Regions from separate parts of the Photorhabdus machadonis genome, predicted to be linked through region 4. Evidence: predicted binding sites of a transcription regulator. Region 4 holds the regulator's gene; each other region holds the start of a gene.
What was found. Region 4 encodes Fur, which represses iron uptake genes when iron is present. Its sites were predicted from a motif close to ATAATAATGAGAACNACTATCAA; they were not measured.
Positions count from the first base shown of each region.

Region 1 (2,202 bases), 1.5 Mb from region 4:
TATTGACGGATTAATTCAGGGTATTCCTGTATTGCCTCGCTGAATGAACAGAAAATAATGCCTTCTTTCGCTAACTTATCCCGATAGGTTGTTGAGACAGAAACTGAATCAAAAATAGCATCTACTGCGACAGCTTCACCTTCCCGCACAGGAACACCCAGCTGCTCAAATGCCTCTTCAATCTCTGCCGTCAAATAATTATTTGTTTGCTCTGCACCCGTTGCCTGCATAGCACCGGATTGCGAACTGCAACTATCATCACAGGCACCGCATGAAGGTGCTGAATAATAGCTATAGTCCTGGTAATCAAGGTTAGGGTAATTCGCCTTCAACCAGTGCGGCTCTTCCATTCCCAGCCAATGGTGATAAGCCTCCAGCCGAAATTCCAGCATCCATTCAGGCTCATTGCGTTTCGCGGAAATTGCCCGCACAACATCCTCACTCAACCCCTTAGCCAACTCATCAGTCGCTACCTGAGTGAAAAAACCCTCTTTATAACGATGATCGCTGAGCCAGGTCTGCACATCATCGCTGATTTCTACATTGCTCTGAGACATATATTGGTACACTTATATACCAAAGCTTTCACCACACCCACAGGCATGTTGAGCTTTTGGATTATTGAATTTAAATATCTGATTTAAACCTTCACGAACAAAATCAACTTCAGTTCCATCGATAAACGGCATAGCTTTCAGGGGAACATACAGACATGCCCCTCCATTTTCATACAGTAAATCATCAGATGCCGGATCGTTGACCATCTCAAACACATAGCCAAAACCGGCACATCCTGACTGCTTAACTCCCAGATATAACCCTTTACTTTGTGGGTTCTGCTGCATCAATTTTAGGATCTGTGCTGCGGCTCTCTCTGTGATGGTGATTCCTTGCCATGCAATTTCATTCAGAGAGAAGGTTTCAACACTATTTGTCATAGTTGACCTCATATTTTTCTTTAGCAATTTTTTGCCGCTGTTATCGGAGTATTCTCCTTACCGCATAATGGTAATGATAACCCCTATCACTTCAACCATTTGTTTTAAGAGGATATACCTTAAATAGGTTAAATTTCACCCTAATACAACGAGTTATGTTCATCACATATGAAAATATATTTTTAATTCTTTGTTTTATATGAATATTATGAAGGGTTCGACTAATAAGTGCAATTTTTCAGAAGGGCGGTCAGTTGCTATAGTAGGCATCTTTCTCGCCAAAGGAAAATGCACTATGGCCTATACACAACTGACCGAAACAGAAAGATACCCGATTTCCAGTTTAAGAGAAGCGGGTTTTTCACAGCTTTTTATTGCGGAGTCACTTAAGCGAAGCCCATCGACCATCAGCAGAGAATTGAAGAGAAATCAAGAAGTCCAGACATACTGCCCTGAACAGGTGGCTGATTATTTGAAGCAACATAAAGGGATATCTTTGCATCATGAGACGATTTATAGACTGATTTATCAAGATAAAAGAGAGGGGGGTGATTTATGGCAACATCTGCGAATAGCCAGAAAACCCTATCGCAAACGCTATGGTCGCTATGAAAGAAGAGGTAAAATTAAAAATCGGGTCAGTATTGATGAACGCCCGGAACTTGTTGATAAAAAAGAACGTATTGGGGACTGGGAAGGAGATACGATAATAGGGAAAGATAAAAAAAGTGTCTTATTAACATGGGTTGACCGCAAGACGCTGTATACAATTATCGTTAAACTTGATAGCAAGCAGGCATCAGAAGTCGCGAAAGCGGCAGTGAAAGTATTATACCCGTTAAAACAAAAGGTTAAGACCATCACGTTCGATAACGGTTTGGAGTTCGCAGATCATGAAATCATCGGTGAAGAATTAGAAACCCAAATTTACTTTGCTCACCCTTATTCGCCTTGGGAAAGAGGGATCAATGAGAATATCAATGGATTAATCAGACAATACTTTCCAAAGGGAACCAATTTTAATGAAATCTCTGATCAGGAAATAAATTTTGTGGTAAACCGATTAAATAATCGCCCTCGAAAAACACGGGGTGGGAAAACACCGAATGAATTATTTAAAGGAATACGAACATGTTTACTTCCAGATTAACGATGTTGCACTTATTATGTGAATCTACCATATATAAAATCTATCAAAGCAGGTTGGTTAAATGCAAAAAAACGCAATTAAGCGGCTAAATATAAATAAAATGACGGGATAGCA
Region 1 is NZ_CP199761.1:2,516,437-2,518,638, reverse strand. Features, by position in the region: gene sufB (Fe-S cluster assembly protein SufB) at 1-557, opposite strand, end outside; gene sufA (Fe-S cluster assembly scaffold SufA) at 570-938, opposite strand; gene ACUN2T_RS11990 (IS30 family transposase) at 1,234-2,088, shown strand.
Region 1: the regulator Fur is predicted to act here: its motif matches at 1,006-1,028, upstream of sufA (Fe-S cluster assembly scaffold SufA).

Region 2 (2,202 bases), 2.3 Mb from region 4:
TTAAAATGGTGAAAATTATCCAGATAATTTGAGAATTGCTGGTGTGTTAACCTTTCTTTCAATTGAAAAGAGAACAGGCCATTACTGCCGCTAAAATCGCGGATGAAATTGTCGTAGCCGGGGCAGGAGGGTAAGGCCGGATGATAGACCGCTGCAACCTCGGATCTTTGTTGCAGCCACCGTGCTATCTCGATACTGCTTTTTTCATGCTGTTTCAGGCGAATTGCTAAAGTCCGCAAGCCGCGACTTGCCATATACACCGTATCGGCATCCGCCATTTGTCCCATTAAATAGGAGCTTTCCCGCAGTTGCGCCCAGCAGCGTTCATTTGCGACGGCAATACCTAACATGGCGTCTGAGTGACCAACAATGTATTTGGTGCCGGATTGAATAGAAATATCGATGCCGAACTCCAGTGCTTTAAACAGCACACCGGCGGCCCAGGTATTATCTATCATAATGACAATATCTGGATTGACTTGCCGTACCGCGCGGACAATTGCGGGAATATCCTGTACTTCCATGGTGATTGAGCCTGGGGATTCAAGAAACACCACTTTGGTATTGGGCTTAATCAGTTCAGCAATCTCCTCACCAATCATCGGATCGAAATAATCGGTAGTCATATTCATCCGTGACAATATCTTGTCACAAAAGCCTTGTGTCGGATCGTAAGCTGAACCTGTTAACAGGATATGATCGCCAGTGGCGACAAAAGAGAGAATGGCATTGCTGATCGCGGCGGCACCAGAAGGATAAAGCGTACAACCAGCGCCCCCTTCCAATTCAGCCATGGCTTCCTGAAAAGAGAAATGGGTTTGTGTGCCACGCCGGCCATAAAACAGTTCGCCATTGGCGCAGTTGTGTGTTGCCTGCCTTTTGGATGCGACAGAATCGAAAATCACAGATGATGTTCGTTGAATGATCGGATTGACTGCGCCTTGAGTAAATTTACGGCTTCTGCCCGCATTGACCAGTGAAGTTTCCAGTTTTTTTTCTGTCATGATCCATTGTCACCTTCATTTCAAAGTTTGAAATGGTGTAAAAAAATAGAGTTAACACGTTAAAATATTTAGGCCTTTTTGTACAAAAGGATTAGACCAACTTGACGAAAATTCATCTGATTACCGGTGTGTGAGGTTTCTTTGACTTTATTTTGTGAAGAGGTAACACTTTTTTATTAAACAATAATGATAATTACTATCAAATCGCTTAATGTTTGATATCATCAGCCTTCATTTTCATTCAATTTGTTGAAGATGAGTTAAGACTCAGCGTAAATAAGGTTAGTGAGATGACGAAAGGTAATTCACTGCTAAATAACAAGGTTTATAAGAAAGGGAGTAAAAGCCAACTGATGCGTAATTTGACTGCTTCAATTATCTTAGCGTTTGGGCTGACCGGTTCAGCGTTGGCTGATACAACACCAGCATCTGCAACAGATAACAGCACCACGACAAAAACCGCACAGATTACAACATCTGCTCCGGCGGCTACCTCAACAACTTCGGGCACAACTACACAGTCGGCAAATCAGGTTGCGCCACAAACTGCACCTGCAACAGACTCTCCCCAAGTGATTCCGGTTGCCACTGATATTGCTGTGCCTACCGTTTCAGCTGATGAAACCAATCTTTCCAGTGGTTTTGCTACCGATTTGTCCATCTGGGGTATGTATAAGAACGCCGACATTGTTGTTAAGACCGTGATAGTTGGCTTGGTAATTGCCTCTGTTATTACTTGGGCGCTATTCTTCTCAAAAGGAACTGAACTGTTGGCTGCCGGTCGTCGTTTACGTAAAGAGCAATTGGCTCTGGCGGAAGTTAAGAGTCTTGATCAGGCTGCGGAAATTGCAGAAGGTTTCAGCAAATTCAGTATCAGCCGTTTACTGTTGAGTGAAGCACAGGCAGAACGCCAGTTATCTTCTGAGAGTACTGATCTGAATAGCATAAAAGAACGTGTCTCTTTCCGTCTGGAACGCTCAGTTGCGGCTATCAGCCGTCATATGGGGCGTGGTAACGGCTATTTGGCGACTATTGGCGCGATTTCTCCTTTCGTTGGTCTGTTTGGTACGGTGTGGGGGATCATGAACAGCTTTATCGGTATCGCACACTCACAGACAACTAACCTTGCCGTTGTGGCGCCGGGTATCGCGGAAGCGTTGTTAGCGACAGCGCTTGGTCTGGTCGCGGCGATTCCGGC
Region 2 is NZ_CP199761.1:989,557-991,758, forward strand. Features, by position in the region: gene metC (cystathionine beta-lyase) at 1-1,004, opposite strand, end outside; gene exbB (tonB-system energizer ExbB) at 1,358-2,202, shown strand, end outside.
Region 2: the regulator Fur is predicted to act here: its motif matches at 1,185-1,207, upstream of exbB (tonB-system energizer ExbB).

Region 3 (2,202 bases), 2.4 Mb from region 4:
GGGCTGTTTGCAAAAACGCAGGATAGCAATATACCACTTAGGGCGATCTTGCCAAAATTATCCGAGTGCATAGGTACTTTTTGAACATCAGAGTTTCTATTCAACACTGAATAATCCTCTTGCAGTCTGCATTGATATGAATATTGATGCAGACTGGATTAATAACGTTTTTGTGAGAGAATTGATGACAACGCTAACGCTAAAACATGATAACCAACGTGTTTTATCACCTTGTCGCTTGAGTGTGGAAGAATTGCGCCTGGGTTACGGTGAACATATCGTCTGTGATGAACTGAATCTGCGTATCCCTGATGGTCGTTTTACCGTGATTATCGGTCCTAATGGCTGTGGTAAATCCACGCTGCTGAGAAGTTTATGTCGTCTGCTGCGCCCGGAATATGGCAGGGTTTGCCTTGATGGTCATGATATTCACACTATACCAACCCGCGCTTTGGCTCGTCAGCTGGGGTTATTACCGCAAAGTGTGCAGGCTCCTCAGGGGATCAAAGTTGTTGATTTAGTCGCGCGCGGGCGTTTTCCTCATCAGCGGTTATTACGTCAATGGAGCCATGAGGATTATGAAGCGGTGCGCCAGGCAATGAATGCGACCGGTGTAACATCGCTTGCTGAATGCGTTGTTGACGAACTTTCAGGTGGGCAGCGCCAACGGGTTTGGGTTGCTATGGTGCTGGCTCAACAAACGCCATTGTTACTGCTTGATGAACCGACAACCTATCTTGATATTGCTCATCAAATTGAGTTGCTTGAGTTGTTTTGTCGCCTTAATCAAGGATCCGGATATACGCTCATCGCTGTGCTTCATGATTTGAATCAGGCTTGCCGGTATGCAGATCATCTGATTGTGATGGCGGGGGGACGGATTGTGGTGGAAGGGGCACCTGGTGAGATCATTACGACTACATTAGTCTCTGAGGTTTTTGGACTCGATTGTGTCATTATTGATGATCCCGTCAGCCATACCCCCTTAATTATTCCGCAGGGACGGCGTTTTACAAAGGGATAGATATGATGTTTAAATGTATTTTTTTATAATAATATTGATACTTATTATGAAAATAATATGAATATCGTTGATCTATGCCTGATAGATTCAATCAACAACTTTTAAGATCAGGCAGAATAACAGGATGGTGCGAAATGAGATCTCCAAATGGAATAAGGGAGAAATGTTTTAAAGATATACATTTTTATAAAATTAAATCATATCGAAATCTTATTATTGGCAATTTAAGTCATCGTTTTATTTATAGTAAGTGATGCAAAGTTATGTCGAGACAAGAATTCCATTTTCGTGATTACACGATTAACTGATAGGGGTAATACTTGTGCCATATCTATATAGAGATACTTTGCTGACTGGTTTTAATGATCTTAATAATAAGGATTTTCTGTTTCTTTCATCCAGTAAAAGTCTGTTGGCACAGGGGCAATATGCGATTGTGTCAAAGCCACTTGATGATGCAGCAAACCCTGATAGCCTGATTCAGCAAGAAATACGTCAATTATTCCAGCAAGCGAAGAGCGATGGGATTGAAAATCCTGTTCTGGTGGGGGCAATTCCATTCAATAAACAGCAAAATGCGGCACTTTTTGTCCCTGAACAATGTAATTGGTTCCAGAGAAAGCAGTTTCCCACGCTTATTTCCAATTCAACCTATACAGAAAAAAGACGCACCCAGTGGCCCGATAAAGCACACTTTAGCCGGATGGTGAACACCGCGATTGATGCAATGCGCAATCATACATTAGATAAAATTGTCCTTTCGCGGTTACTTGATATCGAAACCCATCAGCCATTAGATTCAATTCAACTATTACAACATCTTAATCAGCAAAATAGTTGGTGTTATAACTTCCATGTTCCGTTGGAAAGTGGGGCATTGATTGGTGCGAGCCCAGAATTATTAGTGCGTAAACAGGGTAATACTATTTTTTCTCAGCCGCTGGCAGGGTCTGCAAAGCGCAGTGAAAACCAGCCAGACGATGACAAATTACGCCAGGCGCTTATTCAGTCCGTCAAAGATAATTATGAGCATCGGTTAGTGACCGATATGATGAGAAACGTACTCGAAAGCCGTTGTCAAAAACTACATATCTCTGAAATGCCTTCCACCATCAGCACGCCTGTACTTTGGCACCTTGCCACCGATATTGAGGGAGAGCTGAAGTCACCACAGGAAA
Region 3 is NZ_CP199761.1:1,585,757-1,587,958, forward strand. Features, by position in the region: gene ACUN2T_RS07935 (condensation domain-containing protein) at 1-84, shown strand, start outside; gene ACUN2T_RS07940 (ABC transporter ATP-binding protein) at 185-1,024, shown strand; gene ACUN2T_RS07945 (isochorismate synthase) at 1,347-2,202, shown strand, end outside.
Region 3: the regulator Fur is predicted to act here: its motif matches at 1,053-1,075, upstream of ACUN2T_RS07945 (isochorismate synthase).

Region 4 (2,202 bases):
TTTTGTTAAGCATAGGTTTACTTCACTTCCTTCTATACTTAGTACTACAGCCGTAGATACCAGAAAGTTGCATTTTCCTTGATGCTCACAACTCTGAGAAACCGCATGAATTAAGCTTTTCTATGAGTGTCTTTTCTGTTGAAAAAAGTAAGTACGGCTGTAGTACTAGGCTGTGTCCCGTAATAGATTGAGATAGGATAATCATTTGGCTCTGACTTTCGGGAAAAACATGTTATGGCTCGTTATGACCTTCCTGATGAATGTTCCAGGCTAGGAATATAAGGGAGGAGAAACGAATAAAGTTGATATAGATGCACTGAATCGTGATTGGACCCGGTTCTCGCTAACCTGATAGGGCAGCGTGAGCTTGTCAAACTGGATAGAGCAGGAATTGCTTACCGTTTACCGGTTCCGGGGGCTAAGGTAAAACGCGGTGTTCTGAAAGCCAATATTGCTTTGCCAGGGTTGGTTATTCAGTATTCAACTGATGGCGGTAGTAGCTGGAAGATTTATGACAATGATAAACGTCCGAAAGTGAAAGGTGATGTGTTGATCCGTTCTGTCAGTCCGGATGGTCAACGTTACAGCCGGATTGATCATGTAAAGGCATGATTTTGTCTCATCAAGAAAGGAACCCATCAGGGTTCCTTTCAGAACGCTGTGTTGTATTGCCACAACGCGGCGCCTGCACTTACGTTAAAGGCGGTAAAACGATAAGTCACTATGTTCTGGGAACCAGTCACCTTGAGTGACTGGCATTACCCTGATGGGTCCCTTTCTATCTATGGCTATGGATAAAAAATTATCGGCTCAGGAATGAATTACTTCTCGTCATGTACACTATTGTCTTCGCGGCAATTACCTGCCGAGCAATGACCATATAAATAAAGACTGTGGTTTGAGAGTTTAATCCCATAACGTTCAGCGATATTCTTCTGGCGTTTTTCGATCTGTTTGTCTCTGAATTCAATGACTTTACCGCAGTCCAGACAGATCAAATGGTCGTGGTGGTGTTGTTGAGTGAGTTCAAAAACCGATTTGCCACCTTCAAAATTATGACGGGTGACAATGCCGGCGTCATCAAACTGATTCAACACGCGGTAGACAGTAGCGAGGCCAATCTCTTCACCGTTATCAATCAGTTTTTTGTAGAGATCTTCCGCACTGACGTGGTGGTATTCAGGATCCTGTAACACTTCCAGTATTTTCAGTCGAGGAAGTGTCACTTTAAGCCCAGCATCTTTTAATGCCTTATTGTTGTCGGTCATGCGGATTCAGTCCTGTTACTCAGTAAAGTGAACTTAGCGATACTTCAAAAAGTACCGGTTAGTTATCAGATTATGATTATAGGTATGGCTAATGAAAATGAAAACCACGTTAACCTTAACTATCATTACACATTTTGCCAGAATAATCATTTGTAAGACGCAGGAATAACCTTACTATTTATAATGTTTAGGCTATCTTTTCGCCATTCTTTGTAGTAAAAGAGCGGATGTGAGCAGTGTGTTGACAAAAGCGAATGGCTACTCACCTACCGCGTATTCACTATTGATAAGAAATGGCCTGCACCAATATACGCCTATTGGGGTAAATTCCTATCCGGCAATAATTTCCGCCAGACTCATCTCTTCGTAGATCTGCTTAGTCCAAGAATTAACGCGTTCTTCGGTTAATTCTGGTTGGCGGTCTTCATCAATAGCCAGCCCAATAAAATGATCATCATCAGCCAGACCTTTTGATTCTTCAAAGTGATAACCCGCTGTTGACCAGTGACCAACAATAATTGCGCCACGGGGTTCAATAATGTCACGGATAGTTCCCATCGCATCACAGAAATATTCCGCGTAATCTTCTTGATCGCCGCAACCGAAAAGGGCAACCAGCTTCCCGTCAAAATCGATCTCTTCCAGAGTAGGGAAAAAATCATCCCAGTCACACTGAGCTTCTCCGTAGTACCAGGTAGGGATGCCGAGCAGCAGAATATCGAACTGTTCGATATCTTCTTTACTGCTCTTGGCAATATCGTGGACTTCAGCAACGTCGGAACCCAGAATTTTCTGGATTTTTTTGGCAATATTTTCTGTGTTGCCAGTATCGCTGCCAAAGAATATACCTATAATTGCCATAAAATGATATAACCTCTTGTTTTATTTGTGTATTTCTGTTTGAGATATACGTATAAAATGTCAAAATCAGCAG
Region 4 is NZ_CP199761.1:4,025,262-4,027,463, reverse strand. Features, by position in the region: partial or broken gene ACUN2T_RS19105 (chitobiase/beta-hexosaminidase C-terminal domain-containing protein) at 275-612, shown strand; gene fur (ferric iron uptake transcriptional regulator) at 822-1,268, opposite strand; gene fldA (flavodoxin FldA) at 1,599-2,129, opposite strand.